DNA from 2 places in the Psychrobacillus sp. FSL W7-1493 genome. Region 2 is predicted to be linked to the other one. Evidence: a T-box and tRNA genes for the amino acid it is inferred to sense, from the RefSeq annotation. Region 2 holds a T-box; the other holds one or more tRNA genes.
The links. The T-box of region 2 lies ahead of ileS (isoleucine--tRNA ligase). A T-box ahead of a tRNA ligase gene usually reads a tRNA of that ligase, here a tRNA-Ile.

Region 1: it has a tRNA-Ile gene. The T-box ahead of ileS (isoleucine--tRNA ligase) is inferred to sense a tRNA for this amino acid. The anticodon was not compared.

What each region holds. Positions count from the first base shown of each region.
Region 1 is NZ_JBBOSB010000001.1:1,293,255-1,302,840, reverse strand. Features, by position in the region: gene menD (2-succinyl-5-enolpyruvyl-6-hydroxy-3-cyclohexene-1-carboxylic-acid synthase) at 1-897, opposite strand, end outside; gene MKX96_RS06630 (isochorismate synthase) at 890-2,251, opposite strand; gene MKX96_RS06625 (1,4-dihydroxy-2-naphthoate polyprenyltransferase) at 2,404-3,315, shown strand; tRNA gene MKX96_RS06620 (tRNA-Glu) at 3,830-3,901, opposite strand; tRNA gene MKX96_RS06615 (tRNA-Ser) at 3,909-3,999, opposite strand; tRNA gene MKX96_RS06610 (tRNA-Asn) at 4,007-4,081, opposite strand; tRNA gene MKX96_RS06605 (tRNA-Ile) at 4,086-4,162, opposite strand; tRNA gene MKX96_RS06600 (tRNA-Gly) at 4,169-4,242, opposite strand; tRNA gene MKX96_RS06595 (tRNA-Phe) at 4,251-4,326, opposite strand; tRNA gene MKX96_RS06590 (tRNA-Asp) at 4,470-4,545, opposite strand; tRNA gene MKX96_RS06585 (tRNA-Met) at 4,549-4,625, opposite strand; tRNA gene MKX96_RS06580 (tRNA-Ser) at 4,730-4,822, opposite strand; tRNA gene MKX96_RS06575 (tRNA-Ile) at 4,835-4,911, opposite strand; tRNA gene MKX96_RS06570 (tRNA-Met) at 4,918-4,991, opposite strand; tRNA gene MKX96_RS06565 (tRNA-Ala) at 5,019-5,094, opposite strand; tRNA gene MKX96_RS06560 (tRNA-Pro) at 5,112-5,188, opposite strand; tRNA gene MKX96_RS06555 (tRNA-Arg) at 5,198-5,274, opposite strand; tRNA gene MKX96_RS06550 (tRNA-Leu) at 5,291-5,379, opposite strand; tRNA gene MKX96_RS06545 (tRNA-Gly) at 5,394-5,468, opposite strand; tRNA gene MKX96_RS06540 (tRNA-Leu) at 5,486-5,570, opposite strand; tRNA gene MKX96_RS06535 (tRNA-Lys) at 5,593-5,665, opposite strand; tRNA gene MKX96_RS06530 (tRNA-Thr) at 5,672-5,747, opposite strand; tRNA gene MKX96_RS06525 (tRNA-Val) at 5,760-5,835, opposite strand; rRNA gene rrf (5S ribosomal RNA) at 5,874-5,989, opposite strand; rRNA gene MKX96_RS06515 (23S ribosomal RNA) at 6,111-9,039, opposite strand; rRNA gene MKX96_RS06510 (16S ribosomal RNA) at 9,245-9,586, opposite strand, start outside.
Region 2 is NZ_JBBOSB010000001.1:2,700,747-2,710,332, forward strand. Features, by position in the region: gene MKX96_RS13710 (aspartate carbamoyltransferase catalytic subunit) at 1-79, opposite strand, end outside; gene MKX96_RS13715 (uracil-xanthine permease family protein) at 225-1,547, opposite strand; gene pyrR (bifunctional pyr operon transcriptional regulator/uracil phosphoribosyltransferase PyrR) at 1,570-2,109, opposite strand; gene MKX96_RS13725 (RluA family pseudouridine synthase) at 2,309-3,235, opposite strand; gene lspA (signal peptidase II) at 3,235-3,711, opposite strand; gene ileS (isoleucine--tRNA ligase) at 4,125-6,887, opposite strand; T-box leader at 6,954-7,171, opposite strand; gene MKX96_RS13740 (DivIVA domain-containing protein) at 7,224-7,733, opposite strand; gene MKX96_RS13745 (YlmH family RNA-binding protein) at 7,828-8,616, opposite strand; gene MKX96_RS13750 (YggT family protein) at 9,197-9,457, opposite strand; gene MKX96_RS13755 (cell division protein SepF) at 9,474-9,586, opposite strand, start outside.

The DNA.
Region 1 (9,586 bases), 1.4 Mb from region 2:
CATAAGAGGCTTAGAAACCGGCTGAGCTCCAAAACGAATGACAGCATTAGGGATAGCTGATTGCATAAACACTTCACTTTTTAAAATAGCGTCATATTGGTCTATACATAAATGCATACAATCCTTAGGTACATTACTTCGAAGCGTGGACAATGGATCCGCTAGTACTGGCCATTGTATAGCTTTCACAAACTCCCAGAAACCTACTGTTGAGTTTAAGGAATCCCCTGCAATAATAAGTCCCTTCTCTGTGTCTGTTATTAACTGAGTATACCAATGGATGCATTCTTTACTTGGCACAAGCATCCCTAATTCTGTTTGCTGCATTTGAGGCACGGAAGCAGGCCGATCCATTTCTAACAATAGTGGCTCACGAAACGGCACGTTGATATGAACTGGTCCCATCGGTGCATTCCTAGTAGAAGAAACTGCACGATGAATATGTCTCTCTATAAACGCGAGGCTTTCTTCTCTTTCCTCAGGTAAGGGAAAATCAACCGACCATTTTACATGCTTACCAAATAGATGTATTTGGTCTATCGCTTGAGGAGCACCTACCTCTCTAAGTTCATGTGGGCGATCCGCTGTCACAATAAGTAATGGTATTCTTGCATAATATGCTTCCACTATCGCCGGAAAGAAATTCGCAGCAGCAGTACCAGAAGTACACAATAGAACAACAGGGTTCTTTTTCGCTTTGGCAATTCCTAAAGCAAAATATCCTGCAGAACGCTCATCAATTTGTCTATATAAGTTAAAGCCTGTCGTTTTTGCAAACCCATATGCTAAAGGAGTGGATCTAGATCCTGGGCATAGCACGATATCCTCTATGCCCGCTTGTTTAATAGTTTCTACAAATTGATTGACATAAGATGTTAGAAAGCTCGCGTTAGTCATTCATATTTCCTCCCAAAGTTCGAAGCATTGGTCGGAATTTGACTCTTGTTTCTTCAAACTCTTCTAAAGAGGTGGACTCGGAAACTAATCCGCCTCCAGCATATAAATAAGCGTATTGGTTTTCTATGAGAGCGGAACGAATACCTACCGCAAACTCTCCATCTCCCTCGGCATTCACCCAGCCGATTGGAGCGGCATAGTAACCACGGTTCATTTGTTCAGATTCTCTAATAATCTCAATGGCCTCTTGTCGAGGTTCACCACCAAGTGCTGGTGTCGGATGCATAGCTTCTACAAACTCGAAAAGAGAAGAGCTTCCTTTAATTTTTCCCTCTATAGGTGTAAACAAGTGCTGAATATCTCTTATTTTCATAAGCTTTGGTCTAGCTGGAATCTTAACCTGCTCACAATATTGCTCAAATACTTTTCTAATCATCTGAACAACATATTCATGTTCCATTAAGTTTTTATTATCCGATAATAGCGCATCTCCAAGCTTCTTATCTTCCACTTGGTCTTTTCCTCTTCGAACGGATCCAGCCAAACCAGCAGATTCAACCTTGCCATTTTCCAGTTTTACTAATCTCTCTGGAGTCGCCCCAAAGAAAGTCTTGTCTTCTTTCTCAAGACCAAATAAATAACTTTCAGGTTGCTCCATCGATGCATTGTAAATTGCTGTAGATGGTGAAAAGATATCATCAAAGGTTAACTTTAGGGAGCGCCCAATGACTACCTTGTTTACTTCCTTATTACGAATTCTTTCCGTTACAGTTTCAACCGCTGATAAGTATTCTTCCTTTAATCTATCTTCTCGTTGAAGAAGATGTGGCTTTTTATGGACCTTTAGTTCTTTCACTTGAGCTGTATGAATTAATGTATCTCTTTCTATACGTAAACGCTCAAAAGCTGCAGAGCTGTCCTCTTCCTCTGTAATATGATGAATACTTACAAAAGCCTGGTCGTCCTGTATGACTAATTGAAATGTAGCCACAGCAAAAAAACTAGACGGGAAGCTATTCCATTCCGATGATATATTATTTGAAGGATCGAAAGAGAATCCACCAAATAGAATTGGAGACACATCTGCTTTCTCTATTAATGAGCATGCACAAAGGTCGTCCCATTTTTGAGCTATATCGGTGTATCTATTTTTCTCTAAATCATTAGACAGAACATAGGCATGTCCAAGTCCAACCAATGTGAACGTTTTCTCTTTGTTTTGCCAAAAGAATCGTTTCCCTTTATAGTAATCCTCTCCTGCCTCAAAAAAAGCATGAGCAGACATTCTAGATACTTCTATTGTTTCTGTATAAAAACGTAATGTTGATTTATTTTGCCCGGTGGTGTTCGGCATATATATGACCTCCGTATAAATTACCTGCTAGTTTAAGTTCATGTTTTATTACTCTACCCTTTATCATACAACTTTCTCCGCGTTTCGGCACACATTTAGCTACAAATGTATGCTAAAATTGAAGTTGATTCTTTAAAAGGAGAGAAATTTATATGTCACAAGAACTACAAGCTGATAAAGGCTGGCGTATATGGTGGAAGTTAACAAGACCACACACGTTAACTGCATCGTTTGCCCCTGTATTTTTAGGTACAATGATTGCCCTTTATTACGTAAATATTGATTGGCCTTTATTCTTAGCAATGCTCATTGCGTGCTTGTTTATACAAGCTGCTACGAATATGTTTAATGAGTACTACGACTTTGAAAGAGGTCTAGATAGTGAAGAATCTATCGGCATTGGTGGCGCAATAGTCCGCAATGGTGTCAAACCAAAGACAGTGCTTCAACTAGCCTTAGTACTATACGTCCTAGCCGCTCTGTTAGGTATTTATATTTGTTCCCAATCATCTTGGCTTTTATTGATCATTGGTGCCGTTTGTATGCTCATTGGATACTTATATACCGGTGGACCTTACCCAATAGCTTATACACCGTTTGGAGAACTATTCAGTGGCGTGGTTATGGGAATGTTTATTGTTTTAATTGCTACATACATTCAGGTAGGTTCTATACCAAACTTTGCCTTGTTCCTATCTATCCCTAGCACTCTGCTTGTCGCTGCTATTATGCTTTCTAATAATATTCGAGATATTGTAGAGGATACAAAAGGCGGTAGGAAAACAATGGCTATCTTAATAGGTAGAGACAATGCTATTAATGTGTTAGCCTTATTTTTTATCGTTTCTTATGTATGGATCATCTTACTAGTAATTCTACAAATTATTACACCTTGGGCTTTACTAGTCTTCCTAAGTGCTAAGAAACCACTAGATGCTATAAAGCTATTTAAATCTAAAGAGAATCACCTTGAAGTTGGATTAGCAATGAAAAACACCGCACTTACCAATACCATTTTCGTATTTCTTTTAGGTATTGGCTTGTTAATAGGATTTTTAATATGATGATCAGTCAGGAAGTTAAACGCTTCCTGGCTTTTTTATTTGTGAAGTTTAAATTAGAGGTTGGAGAAGTGTAAACGAAGAAAGAAAAATCTAACCAAATAATAGATTTTGAGTAGTTTCTTTAGAATCGGACGGTTTTGTTCAATAATCGGTCGGTTAGGCATAATAATCGGTTGGTTCCCTTCAACAATCGGTCGGTTTTACCTGATAATCGGTCGGTGGAAGAACTTTTAGGAGTAAATCTCTTCACAAGAAGATAACGCTCCAAATGCTATAATGTAGAACCTACTCGATCACTTTAATGTAATCGTTCTGCTAACAATATTTGAAAGGAATTTCACAAACATGACAGGGAAGTTATTATAATTAAGTGCAGTATAGATTTACTACAATAAATACATTACTTTTCTTAATACCTCTTCCCTTAAGGACCTGCAGTGTTATAACGATCCTTACATATCATAAAGATAAAATAAAAAAGACAACCACCGAAGTGATTGTCTTTTTAAAGTTATGACCCCTACGGGATTCGAACCCGTGTTACCGCCGTGAAAGGGCGGTGTCTTAACCGCTTGACCAAGGGGCCTTATATATGGCGGAGAAGGAGGGATTTGAACCCTCGCGCCGGTTGCCCGACCTACACCCTTAGCAGGGGCGCCTCTTCAGCCACTTGAGTACTTCCCCATATATATGGCTCCGAAGGTAGGACTCGAACCTACGACCAATCGGTTAACAGCCGATTGCTCTACCACTGAGCTACTTCGGAATAATGGTGGGCCTAAATGGACTCGAACCATCGACCTCACGCTTATCAGGCGTGCGCTCTAACCAGCTGAGCTATAGGCCCATTAATTGGAGCGGGTGAAGAGAATCGAACTCTCATCATCAGCTTGGAAGGCTGAGGTTTTACCACTAAACTACACCCGCGTGATAAATGGTGGCTCAGGACGGAATCGAACCGCCGACACAAGGATTTTCAGTCCTTTGCTCTACCGACTGAGCTACTGAGCCTCTTCGATTTACGCTAAGCGGCACAACTCTTTGTCAGCTTCACTCACTCATTCAGTCACGTACTTTAGTACGCTTCTTCTTTCGTTCGATTGCTTCCTCGATTTGCTTGCTTATCCTAAATCTCTAACATATTGAATAATAAATGGCGGTCCCGACCGGGATCGAACCGGCGATCTCCTGCGTGACAGGCAGGCATGTTAACCGCTACACCACGGGACCATTTGGTTGCGGGGACAGGATTTGAACCTGTGACCTTCGGGTTATGAGCCCGACGAGCTACCGAACTGCTCCACCCCGCGACAATAAAATCGTTGAAATTTAAATCAACTATGTATTTAATAACTTTTCCGTTTCCAAGCTTACTTGCATAGATGTTATGTATAATTTCCCACTAACAATAAGATGGAGGAGGAAGAGGGATTCGAACCCCCGCGCGGTATGACCCGCCTGTCGGTTTTCAAGACCGATCCCTTCAGCCAGACTTGGGTATTCCTCCGAAAAATTATGTTGGTGGACCTTGCAGGACTCGAACCTGCGACCGGACGGTTATGAGCCGTCTGCTCTAACCAACTGAGCTAAAGGTCCTTAAGATGGCGGCAGAGGGAGTCGAACCCACGACCTTTCGGGTATGAACCGAATGCTCTAGCCAGCTGAGCTACGCCGCCAGGAACTTTAAAAGAAAATTTTATATTTGGTGGAGCCTAGCGGGATCGAACCGCTGACCTCCTGCGTGCAAGGCAGGCGCTCTCCCAGCTGAGCTAAGGCCCCAAATTTTTATTAATAACTGGTCGGGAAGACAGGATTCGAACCTGCGACCCCTTGGTCCCAAACCAAGTGCTCTACCAAGCTGAGCTACTTCCCGTATATATATTGGCGCGCCCGGCAGGAGTCGAACCCACAACCTTCTGATCCGTAGTCAGACGCTCTATCCAATTGAGCTACGGGCGCTAATGTTACTTAAAAGTGGTGCCGAGGACCGGAATCGAACCGGTACGGTAGTCACCTACCGCAGGATTTTAAGTCCTGTGCGTCTGCCAGTTCCGCCACCCCGGCACTTAGTGAATCTTTGGAGCGGAAGACGAGGTTCGAACTCGCGACCCCCACCTTGGCAAGGTGGTGTTCTACCACTGAACTACTTCCGCTCGGTTATTAAATTAAATGGTGCGGGTGAAGGGAGTCGAACCCCCACGCCTTGCGGCGCTAGATCCTAAGTCTAGTGCGTCTGCCAGTTCCGCCACACCCGCATATTTATTTCACAAAAGTGAATGAGCCATGAAGGACTCGAACCTTCGACCCTCTGATTAAAAGTCAGATGCTCTACCAACTGAGCTAATGGCTCGGAAAATGGTGCCGGAGAAAGGACTTGAACCCTCAACCTACTGATTACAAGTCAGTTGCTCTACCAGTTGAGCTACTCCGGCAGGAGTAAGTAATGGTGGAGGATGACGGGCTCGAACCGCCGACCCTCTGCTTGTAAGGCAGATGCTCTCCCAGCTGAGCTAATCCTCCTGGGTATTAAAATGTGATTTTATGTATTTTTATTGCAAGCCCAGCGACGTCCTACTCTTGCAGGGGGAGACCCCCAACTACCATCGGCGCTGAAGAGCTTAACTTCCGTGTTCGGTATGGGAACGGGTGTGACCTCTTCGCCATCATCACTAGACTTGAATAATTATTGAAAGACAAGTTTTATTATATCAACTATGTAGATTATTACAAGTGTTTTTTTAATAAAAATTTATTCTTTCAAAACTGAATAAACTGACATCTTAGAAACAAACAATTTGGTTAAGTCCTCGATCGATTAGTATTCGTCAGCTGCACGTGTCGCCACGCTTCCACCCCGAACCTATCTACCTCATCGTCTTTGAGGGATCTTACTTACTTGCGTAATGGGAAATCTCATCTTGAGGGGGGCTTCGTGCTTAGATGCTTTCAGCACTTATCCCGTCCACACATAGCTACCCAGCGATGCCCTTGGCAGAACAACTGGTACACCAGCGGTGTGTCCATCCCGGTCCTCTCGTACTAAGGACAGCTCCTCTCAAATTTCCTACGCCCACGACGGATAGGGACCGAACTGTCTCACGACGTTCTGAACCCAGCTCGCGTACCGCTTTAATGGGCGAACAGCCCAACCCTTGGGACCGACTACAGCCCCAGGATGCGATGAGCCGACATCGAGGTGCCAAACCTCCCCGTCGATGTGGACTCTTGGGGGAGATAAGCCTGTTATCCCCGGGGTAGCTTTTATCCGTTGAGCGATGGCCCTTCCATGCGGAACCACCGGATCACTAAGCCCGTCTTTCGACCCTGCTCGACTTGTAGGTCTCGCAGTCAAGCTCCCTTCTGCCTTTACACTCTTCGAATGATTTCCAACCATTCTGAGGGAACCTTTGGGCGCCTCCGTTACACTTTAGGAGGCGACCGCCCCAGTCAAACTGCCCGCCTGACACTGTCTCCTACCCGGGTTACGGGTATGGGTTAGAATTTCAATACAACCAGGGTAGTATCCCACCGACGCCTCCTCCGAAGCTGGCGCTCCGGGCTCTAAGGCTCCTACCTATCCTGTACAAGTTGCACCAAAATTCAATATCAAGCTACAGTAAAGCTCCACGGGGTCTTTCCGTCCTGTCGCGGGTAACCTGCATCTTCACAGGTACTATAATTTCACCGAGTCTCTCGTTGAGACAGTGCCCAGATCGTTACGCCTTTCGTGCGGGTCGGAACTTACCCGACAAGGAATTTCGCTACCTTAGGACCGTTATAGTTACGGCCGCCGTTTACTGGGGCTTCAATTCGCACCTTCGCTTGCGCTAAGCACTCCTCTTAACCTTCCAGCACCGGGCAGGCGTCAGCCCCTATACTTCACCTTACGGTTTTGCAGAGACCTGTGTTTTTGCTAAACAGTCGCCTGGGCCTATTCACTGCGGCTCTTCTAGGCTATTCACCCAAAAGAGCACCCCTTCTCCCGAAGTTACGGGGTCATTTTGCCGAGTTCCTTAACGAGAGTTCTCTCGCTCACCTTAGGATTCTCTCCTCGACTACCTGTGTCGGTTTGCGGTACGGGCACCTCCCACCTCGTTAGAGGCTTTTCTTGGCAGTGTGAAATCAGGAACTCCGGACATACGTCCTTGCCATCACAGCTCAATGTTACAGAGTGCGGATTTGCCTACACTCACACCTCACTGCTTGGACGTGCATAACCAACAGCACGCTTACCCTATCCTACTGCGTCCCCCCATCACTCAAACGGTGGGGTGGTGGTACAGGAATATCAACCTGTTGTCCATCGTCTACGCCTATCGGCCTCGACTTAGGTCCCGACTAACCCTGAGCGGACGAGCCTTCCTCAGGAAACCTTAGTCATACGGTGGATGGGATTCTCACCCATCTTTCGCTACTCATACCGGCATTCTCACTTCTAAGCGCTCCACCAGTCCTTCCGGTCTGACTTCAACGCCCTTAGAACGCTCTCCTACCACTGATACCAAAGGTATCAATCCACAGCTTCGGTGATTTGTTTAGCCCCGATACATTTTCGGCGCAGCGTCACTCGACCAGTGAGCTATTACGCACTCTTTAAATGATGGCTGCTTCTAAGCCAACATCCTGGTTGTCTAAGCAACGCCACATCCTTTTCCACTTAACAAATACTTTGGGACCTTAGCTGGTGGTCTGGGCTGTTTCCCTCTTGACTACGGATCTTATCACTCGCAGTCTGACTCCCAAACATAAATCATTGGCATTCGGAGTTTGTCTGAATTCGGTAACCCGGGATGGGCCCCTAGTCCAAACAGTGCTCTACCTCCAAGATTCTAACGTTTGAGGCTAGCCCTAAAGCTATTTCGGAGAGAACCAGCTATCTCCAGGTTCGATTGGAATTTCTCCGCTACCCACACCTCATCCCCGCACTTTTCAACGTGCGTGGGTTCGGACCTCCAGTAAGTGTTACCTCACCTTCATCCTGGACATGGGTAGATCACCTGGTTTCGGGTCTACGACCACATACTCATTCGCCCTATTCAGACTCGCTTTCGCTGCGGCTCCGTCTTCTCAACTTAACCTCGCATGTAATCGTAACTCGCCGGTTCATTCTACAAAAGGCACGCCATCACCCGTTAACGGGCTTTGACTATTTGTAGGCACACGGTTTCAGGGTCTATTTCACTCCCCTTCCGGGGTGCTTTTCACCTTTCCCTCACGGTACTGGTTCACTATCGGTCACTAGGTAGTATTTAGCCTTGGGAGATGGTCCTCCCGGATTCCGACGGAATTTCACGTGTTCCGCCGTACTCAGGATACACTCTGGAGGGAATGAACTTTTGACTACGGGGCTTTTACCCTATCCTGCGGACCTTTCCAGGTCGCTTCGTCTAGCTCATTCTTTTGTAACTCCGTATAGAGTGTCCTACAACCCCAAGAGGCAAGCCTCTTGGTTTGGGCTCTTCCCGTTTCGCTCGCCGCTACTCAGGGAATCGAATTTTCTTTCTCTTCCTCCAGGTACTTAGATGTTTCAGTTCCCTGGGTGTGTCTCAGATGCGCTATGTATTCACGCAAATGTACTGCCCCATTACGGACAGTGGGTTTCCCCATTCGGAAATCTTCGGATCGAAGCTCACTTACAGCTCCCCGAAGCATATCGGTGTTAGTGCCGTCCTTCATCGACTCCTAGTGCCAAGGCATCCACCGTGCGCCCTTATTAACTTAACCTAAAAGTTAAAAGTACTACACTTGCAATCACGTAAGTGATCACAATTTGAATATCTTGCGTTTGTTTCTTTTTTTGATGTCGTTTTATCCAGTTTTCAAAGAACAAGTTAAAAAGCTTTAAATGCTCATATAGAATGAACATTCAAAACTGAACTGCAAAACGTTAAGATACAGATAAAAATCTGTATTCCGAATATATCCTTAGAAAGGAGGTGATCCAGCCGCACCTTCCGATACGGCTACCTTGTTACGACTTCACCCCAATCATCTGTCCCACCTTCGGCGGCTGGCTCCCAAAAGGGTTACCCCACCGACTTCGGGTGTTACAAACTCTCGTGGTGTGACGGGCGGTGTGTACAAGGCCCGGGAACGTATTCACCGTGGCATGCTGATCCACGATTACTAGCGATTCCGGCTTCATGTAGGCGAGTTGCAGCCTACAATCCGAACTGAGAACGGTTTTATGGGATTTGCTCACCCTCGCGGGGTTGCGACCCTCTGTACCGTCCATTGTAGCACGTGTGTAGCCCAGGTCATAAGGGGCATG
Region 2 (9,586 bases):
TTCGGAATGCTTCGGCTTGTTCTAATATTGCAATTATTTGTTCTACAGATAATTCCTTCATTGAGACTAAATTTTTCATGAATATCCGCCTTTCTATAAAAAAAACCTCTTGAAAAAGCTCAAGAGGGTTCGTTAAAGCATGATCAAAGAAGAGATTTTTTACTAAAATTCTCTTTTCAATCTGAACCCTTCGTTGACTCTCTGTTCAACTTTTTAAAAGGTTATTATTCTTTTGTCTCGTTACCTGATGCTTGTGCTTCTTTTTTACCTGGTAGTATCCAGTTTAAAACTACACCAACGATTGCTGCTAGTGCCATACCTTCCACACTCAAAGCCTCTGTAACTATAAATTTAGCTCCACCTATACCAATTACAAGGATTACCGATGCAATGACTAGATTTCGGCTATTCCCAAAATCAATATTTGCTTCTACTAGCATTCGCAATCCGCTAGAAGCGATAATTCCGAAAAGAAGGATAGATACTCCACCGAGTACTGCAGTAGGTATCGTTGTAATTAGAGCCATGCCTTTACCAAAGAAAGAAAGTAATATGGCGATCACAGCTGCTCCCATTATTACATAAACACTATATACGCGAGTAATTGCCAATACTCCAATATTTTCACCATAGGTTGTCTTTGGAGGTCCGCCGATTAAGGCACTAGCAAATGTTCCAAGACCATCCCCTAGAAGTGATCGATGTAAACCTGGTTCTTTAATGTAGTCTCTATTAACTACCTTCCCTAATACTAATTGGTGGCCAATATGTTCCGAAATAGTAACAATGACAATTGGTACCATAATGAGCAAGATTCTAGAAGTAACTTCAAAGTCATAATGAACACCTGGTATTAAGAAATCAGGTAACGCTAGCAAGCTAGCCTCTTTAACCGGTGTAAAATCTACAATACCAATGAGGATAGAGTAGAGATATCCAACTACCAAGCCTATTAAAATTGGCATTGTACTAATAATATTTTTAAAAAAGATTGTACAAATGATTGCTGTAAATAATGTCACTAGCGCAGCTGAAAAATGTAAAAAGCTATATTCTTTTAAACCAGTTTCTACATTTGTAATATTCATGGCCATGTCCACTGCTACTCCTGCTAATCCAAGACCAATAACCATAATTACCGGACCAACAACGATTGGTGGTAATAGCTTCATAATCCACTTATAGCCACTCTTCCAAATGATCAGTGACACTACACCATATACCAAACCGACGAATACTGCTCCAATCATGGCATTTCCCGGGTCTATAGCTTTACCTGTTGATTCATTTAATCCATTTGAAGCAACTAGTATAGGCGCTATAAAAGCAAAGGAGGAACCAAGATACGCTGGTACTTGAAATCTGGTTATCATTAAAAAAATGATAGTTGCTATACCACTGGTTAGCAATGCGATAGCGGGACTTAACCCTACAAGCTGAGGTACTAATATTGTTGAGCCAAACATTGCAAACATGTGCTGAAAGCTTAAAGTAATCAGCTGTCCACCTGTAGGCTTGTCATTTACATCTAATATTGCCTTTGACATTTAAGTCGCCACCTTTTTTGGTTTATTCAAAGATTGTTACAGCATCTATTTTGTCTGTCTCTGTAACTTTAACTACTATTTTTTCACTGCTAGAGGTAGGAATGTTCTTGCCAACGTAATCCGCTCGAATTGGTAGCTCTCTATGTCCTCTATCGATCAAAACAGCCAGCTGTATTTGAGAGGGTCGACCTATATCCATTACTGCGTCCATTGCCGCTCGAACTGTTCTTCCTGTAAATAGCACATCATCTACTAAAATTACTTTTTTGTTCGTTACATCATGAGAAATATCTACTTGCTGTACTAAAGGCTCATTAGAAGCGCTTTTGATTGATAAATCGTCTCGATATAATGTAATATCCAATTCACCCGTTTTGATTGGTTTGCCTTCAATTTTTTCGATTCTCTCAGCCAGTCTTTGTGCTAGATATGTACCTCTAGTTTTTATGCCTACTAATATACATTCTTCAATTCCTTTGTTCCGTTCAATTATTTCATGTGCAATTCGAGTAAGTGCCCTGTTAATGGCTTGTTCATCCAGAATACTTGCTTTTTCTTCCATAAATTATCTCCTCCTATTCGGAAATGTAAAAAACCTCTTGAGCTAGAAGAGCCCAAGAGGTTGTATGTGCGCGTTTAAAATATAGTGATCCTATTAATCCGCAGAATAATAGTGAGTCACTTTCACATGTACCTTCTCAGCCTCTCTGGACTGTTATTAAAGGTGAAACTATTCAATTTATTGTAATCAGTATATCTGACTATTCTTCTTTTGGCAATGCTGTTTTTCTTAAATCTTGCAATAAATCCGTGAAATCCTCTGGTAGTGGGTATGAGAATTCTAAGTATTCCCCAGTTCTAGGCTGTATAAAACCAAGAACTCCCGCATGTAAAACCTGTCCATTAAAGTTTAGTGTTTTCTTTGGACCATATTTTGGATCTCCAGCTAAAGGATAACCAATATACTTCATATGAACACGGATTTGGTGTGTTCTACCAGTTTCTAACTGACATTCCACTAAAGTATATTTGTTAAAGCGTTCTAATACACGGAAATGAGTTACAGCATGCTTACCATTATCAACGACTGCCATGTTTTGACGTTCTTTTTTGTCTCGGCCAATCGGTGCATCAATTGTTCCTTTGTCATGAGCTATGTGGCCATGAACAAGTGCTGTATATTTACGAGTAACAGTTTTCTTTACAAGTTGGTCTACTAAAGAAACATGGGCAACGTCGTTTTTAGCTACCATTAGAAGACCTGTCGTATCCTTGTCAATACGGTGGACAATTCCCGGACGTAGTACTCCGTTAATACCAGAAAGGTCCTTAATTTGATGCATAAGACCATTAACAAGCGTACCGCTAAGATGTCCGGGAGCCGGATGAACTACCATACCTCTTGGCTTATACACTACTAATACATCCTCGTCCTCATAAACGATTTCAAGGTTTAAGTTTTCTGCCACTATGTCTAGCTCAACTACTTCAGGAGGTGTGACAATGATAACATCGCCTTCTTTTACCTTGTAGCTTGTTTTGGCAGGCTCGTTATTAACTAATACACTACCATCTTTTATAAAATTTTGAATTTGTGTACGAGACCAGTCTGTATCAAAAGAAGCAATTGCTTTATCAATTCTCTCTTTTTCTTGTTCCTTTTCAATAATAAACGTTAATTCTTCCATTATTTCACCTTTTTCTTTTCAGCTCGTTCTTCTTGTAGTATAAAGATAATTACTACTACAACTCCTATAGTCAGGGCAGCATCTGCAATATTAAAAATCGGAAAATCATAGTTAACAATTGGAATGAGCACATCTACAAAATCAACTACTTCGCCTTTCCAAAGTCGATCTATAAAGTTACCAATTGCTCCACCTAGTAAAAGCATTAATCCTACTTGAAAAACAGGTTTCCCTTTTGCTTCCTTATGGAAGTAATAAATAATTGCAGCGATTACAATTATAGTAACTACCGCAAAAAATCCTATTTGTCCTTGGAGCATACCCCAAGCGGCACCACGGTTACGATGTGAAAGCAGTGCAAAGTAAGGGTCCCAAATCATAATTTGCTCACCAAGCGTCATATTTTTAACAACAAGCCATTTTGTCCATTGATCTAAGGCAATAACAAATACTGCTAGTCCATAAAATTTCCACACATTAATTCCCCCGATAATCAAATAAGCCTTAACGACCTCTCTCGTCTGTAGTAATGAATATTACATCCAACTAATAATTATTAAAAAGATTTTTGCTGAATAATATTAAACAATCTACAATAGTTTACCATAGAAACCTATCTCACGTAAAAGAGCATCTATAGATTATACAAAGAAAAGTTAGGCTTCTCTTTAACGTCCTGGGAAACTCTATGTTATATAATACTTTGCTGTTTATGCAAATACTATACTAACTCCTATAAAAAGTGCCCTAATTAACAGGTTCGCTATATAATCACTCTCATTATAAAAAAGCGAGTACGTAAACTGTAATCGTTCACGTACTCGCTTTTATTCTTTTTGACTGTTGTTTTAATGCCCTTGAATTTACATATAGGGCATCTATAAATTTATTATACGTAATGTTTTTCTACAACTTCTGCACAACGAGTACATAAAGTCGGATGAGCTTCGCTTTCTCCTACTGTTTCAGCAATAGTCCAGCAGCGTTCACATTTTTCACCATCTGCTTTTTCTATTACAACGGACGAATGCTCAAGCACTAAACTGTTTTCTGGAGCTTCAGATTGGGAGCCTCCCAGAACAAACTTAGATACGATAAATAGTTGTGCAAAGTCAATTGCATCAGTATCGAACAATACTTTATATTCATCACTAACATATAACGTAACTTTTGCTTCTAATGATTTACCAATTGTCTTCGCATTACGAGATTCCTCAAGTGCTTTAAGAACATCATCACGTAGCTCCATGATTTTTTCCCACTTAGGAGCAAGAGCTTCGAAAGCTGGGTATTCAACAGCATCTGGCATGTCAGTTAATTGGACACTTTCTTCCTTCTCATGCTCCAAATAAGCCCAAAGCTCATCTGTTGTATGTGGAAGAATTGGAGTTAACAGTTTCAATAAAGCTGAAAGTGTATCATACATTACGGATTGCATTGCACGACGATCTTTGTCATCTGCTCCATAAATATATACAACATCTTTTGCAATATCTAAATAGAACGAGCTTAATTCTCCAGATACGAAGTTATTTACTGTGTGATAAACGGTCGCAAAATCATAGCGCTCATAAGCTGCTCTAACAGTCTTAATAACTTCTTGTAATTTCATGTACATGTATTGATCTACTTCACGTAAATCTTCAAATGCTACACGATTGCTTGCTGGATTGAAATCACTGATGTTCCCATGTAAGAAGCGAAGTGTATTACGGATTTTACGATATACCTCTGTCACTTGCTTAATAATTGCATCTGAAACTCGAACGTCAGCAGTATAGTCTACTGAAGCAACCCATAGTCGTAAAATGTCAGCACCTAACTGGTTCATTACTTTTGCAGGAACAATTACATTTCCTAGTGATTTACTCATTTTACGACCATTTCCGTCTAAAATAAATCCGTGACTTAGTAGCCCTTTATATGGTGCATGACCATGCATAGCTGTACTTGTGATTAAAGAAGAGTTAAACCATCCTCGATATTGGTCAGAACCTTCTAGATATAAGTCTGCTGGGAATACCAAATCATCACGTTCTTCTAAAACACCATGGTAGGAAGACCCTGAGTCAAACCAAACGTCCATAATATCTGTCTCTTTTGTAAAGATACCATTTGGACTATGTGGATGTGTGAATCCTTCAGGAAGTAAATCTTTTGCTTCTCTTTCAAACCAAATATTCGAACCATGCTCACGGAAAAGATTTGATACATGAGCAATTGTTTCTTCTGTTAAAATCGGTTCTCCATCCTCTGCGTAAAACACTGGAATTGGCACACCCCATACACGCTGACGAGATATACACCAATCTCCACGGTCACGAATCATATTATATAAACGCGTTTCGCCCCATGCTGGTGTAAATTTAGTGTTACGTATAGATTGTAATAGCTCATCTCTAAAAGCCTCAATTGAAGCAAACCATTGTGGTGTTGCACGATAGATTACAGGCTTTTTCGTACGCCAGTCATGTGGATATGAGTGAGTAAAGAATGTAAGCTTCTCTAATGCTCCTGCTTCTTCTAATGCTTCTGTAATCGCTTTGTTGGCTGTGTCATAGAATAACCCTTCGAAGCCTGGTGCTTCCGCTGTCATTACTCCACGCTCATCTACTGGACAAAGCACATCTAGACCATAAGCTTTCCCTACGTAAAAGTCATCTTCCCCGTGTCCTGGTGCTGTATGAACACAACCAGTACCAGATTCAGTAGTTACGTGTTCACCTAGGATTATTAAAGAATCACGGTCATACAATGGATGTTTAGCAACTAGACGGTCCATTTCTTGACCAAGGATTGTACGTTCAATAGAATACTCTTCCCAGCCCAGCTCAGCTGCCACTGCTTCTACCAAGTCTTTCGCTACAACATATTTATTTTCATTTGCTTGCACAACGACATACTCCACTCGTGGATGCAATGAAATAGCAAGGTTGGCTGGAATTGTCCATGGTGTTGTCGTCCAAATAATAAACTTTGTACCTTCTTCTAATACCCCTTTACCATCTGTAACAGCAAAGCTTACATAAATGGATGGAGATTTTTTATCTTGATATTCAATTTCAGCCTCTGCTAACGCTGATTCACTTGAAGGTGACCAGTAAACAGGCTTTAATCCTTTATAAATGTAACCTTTTTTAGCCATCGCCCCAAATACCTCGATTTGGCGAGATTCAAATTCAGGCTTTAATGTCACATAAGGATTTTCCCAATCTCCACGCACACCTAAACGTTTAAACTGAGTACGTTGGTTGTCAATTTGTTGATAGGCATAATCCTCACATAGCTTTCTAAATTCAGCCAATGATAATTCTTTACGCTTAACACCTTTGTTTGTTAAAGCCTGTTCAATTGGAAGCCCGTGAGTATCCCAGCCTGGCACATAAGGAGCATGATAGCCAGTCATTGATTTGTGACGAACAATCATATCTTTTAGAACTTTGTTTAAAGCATGCCCAATATGAATATCACCATTTGCATATGGAGGACCATCATGCAGGACGAAAAATGGACGATCTTTCGTTCTTTCTAAAACCTTCTTGTAGATGTCCTGTTCTTCCCATTTTGCTTGGATATCTACTTCTTTGACCGGTAGGTTTCCTCGCATAGGAAAATCTGTTTTTGGCATTAATAATGTGTCTTTGTACTCCATTTGTTCTTCCTCCTTCATTTTTCGCAGGTAATGGTATATTTACAAATAAAAAAACCCCTCATCCCAAAAAGGGACGAGAAGTTATGCTCGCGGTACCACCCTACTTGCGATTACCAAAAGTAATCGCCGCTTAGTATGTCATAACGGGACATATCCGAAGACACTTAAAAATTCAGTGTCCTTGCTCCAAAGTGATTTTCTAAAACGCTTCATTGCTTGAGCTTCCACCATCCCCAAGTCGCTTGACTGAAATCATTTTTAGACGTCTTTTTCAATGCATGTATATATGATATGAAATTATTATAGGAAATGTACGGCCAGCAGTCAAGAAATCTCTTAATCCTCTGTAGCAGAAATACGGTCGACAGCAGTAGAATCTACATCATACTCCATCAAATGATTCCAATCGTCTGTATTAATAAGATCTAATTGAGCCTCTACTAGCATTTTAAAGCGATTTCTAAACACTTTAGACTGTTTCTTCAATTCCTCTATTTCTAAAGCAATTCTCCGAGCTTTAGATAGAGCTTCATTGACAATACGGTCTGCATTTTTTTCTGCCTCTTTTACAATAAGCTTTGCTTCTTTTTGAGAGTTTCGTCTTACTTCCTCAGCAGCCTCTTGGGCAACAACTATGGATTTATGTAAGGTTTCTTCTATAGTGGTGAAATGGCCAACCTTTTCACTAGATGACTTCAATTTAAGCTCTAACTCTTTTTTTTCTTTGATGAGTATCTCTAAGTCTTTCATGATTTGATCCAGAAATTCGTTTACTTCATCTTCGTTATAACCTCTGAATCCTTTACTGAACTCTTTGTTATGTATATCAAGTGGTGTTAGTGGCATCCTATCCATCTCCTTTACATACTAATCTTCTTCCCTCTATTATACATTTCCGGCAGGTTGAAAACATCTAAATTTCAAATTTAATTTAAGGAAATCACTTTTTTGGCTCTAATCTACCAATTTGCAGTCTAATTTTGTCTTTTTTTGTTCTTCCTTCAATCATCAATAACTTTAATCGACCAAATCCTCTTACAGAAATTAGATCTAACTCCTGTAACTCTAGGGATGTTTGTTCTTTTACAGTGAAATTGACCTTTACTTTTCCACCTTGAATGATAGAAGCAGACTTTTGCCGAGAAATATTGAAAATAGATGAGATAACTGTATCCAGCCTTAAAGAGCTAACCGTATGATTTTCAGAAGTCCATATTTCTTGCTGTCTAAAATAGTTAGCCGGATCTTCTACTACTTCCATATGAACTTTAACCTTACCAATACTGACGAAATTTGCTCTAACGTAGTCAAGAACCTCTGTAGCAACTACAAACTGAATAGATCCTTCCTCCACACGAATATCACCAAACTTACTTCGATCAATCCCTAAGGACATCATCGAACCGAGTACATCTTGATGCTTTAATGTTACAAATTTTTGCGGATACTTTACTTCCACTACGGTCATATTATAATCAGATTCCGCCGGTTCGAAATATGAGGGATAAAGTAGTATCCTTTTTCTCTCCGCGTCCTCTAAAGCACCAGCAGAGCTAGACTCAATTATTTCATATTGCCCACGTATAGACTCCACGATAAATTGTTGTCTCGGGTCTAAGAAATCCGTTAGCTTTGGCGCATAACGATCCTCAACCTCTCTCATCATACTAACCGTTTGCTCGATAAAAGGTTGCTCTTCTTTCCTAAAATGCTGTAATAAATGTTCCATATAATCAAGACCTCACTGAAATTTATAATTAGAAAAGCACAATCTCCTGTCTCTGCCCCGACAGGCAAATGGGAAAAAGCACAGAAAAACTTTTTTTAGTTAGCTTTGTTAAAGTTATTGGTTGATTTTGACCAACAATTCTTTTTTATAGTGACTATAAACATTAAAAAAGGAACTTTCAAATGGCTATTAAGAACATAAATAGATGATGTAAATGGGGTTGGTGACAGTTTTTCAGCTTTGTTTATGCGAGTAAATTGATTAGCGGTTTATCGATGCTAAAGCTGTTACCATTTATTGATTGGAGCACCAGACGGCGACTCCGGTGGGATGAGTGAGACAAATAAGACATCACAACCACGCGCGCAAGCGTTGGGTGATGGCTTATCGCTCACCCCGCGGAAAGCGTCCGGCTGGGGCGACAAATCAATTCTACTCTCTGATCTAAGATTTCTTTGCATCATAAATCAACCATAACCTTTAACATAGCCTTTTAGTTTAGTTAAATTGCTTGTCTTTGTTTAACCCGAGGGGGGCAAGAATAAATAATATATTTTAAAAAAACCTCACAAATGTGAGGTTAAATGTAATGACCTAGAGATATAATCCCTCTCATAGCTATATTAAGAACAAATATAGCAACAATCGGTGAAATATCAATCATACCTATTGGTGGGATAATCTTACGAAAGGGCTCTAAGTAGGGCTCACATATTCTCCCTAAAAATTGTCCTACCGCAGATTCTTTCACATTAGGTACCCATGACATAAAGATATAAATAATCAACGCAAATGAGTAAATTTGTACTAATTGTGCCAATAAATATAAAATCAAATCCATTATAATAACTCCTCTATTAATCTAGATCGTTGTAGTAGTAATCCGATATTGAGCCCGCTACTTCTACCGAATCAGGGGCACATAAGAATATATCTGTTCCTATTCTTTGAATATCTCCACCTAAAGCAT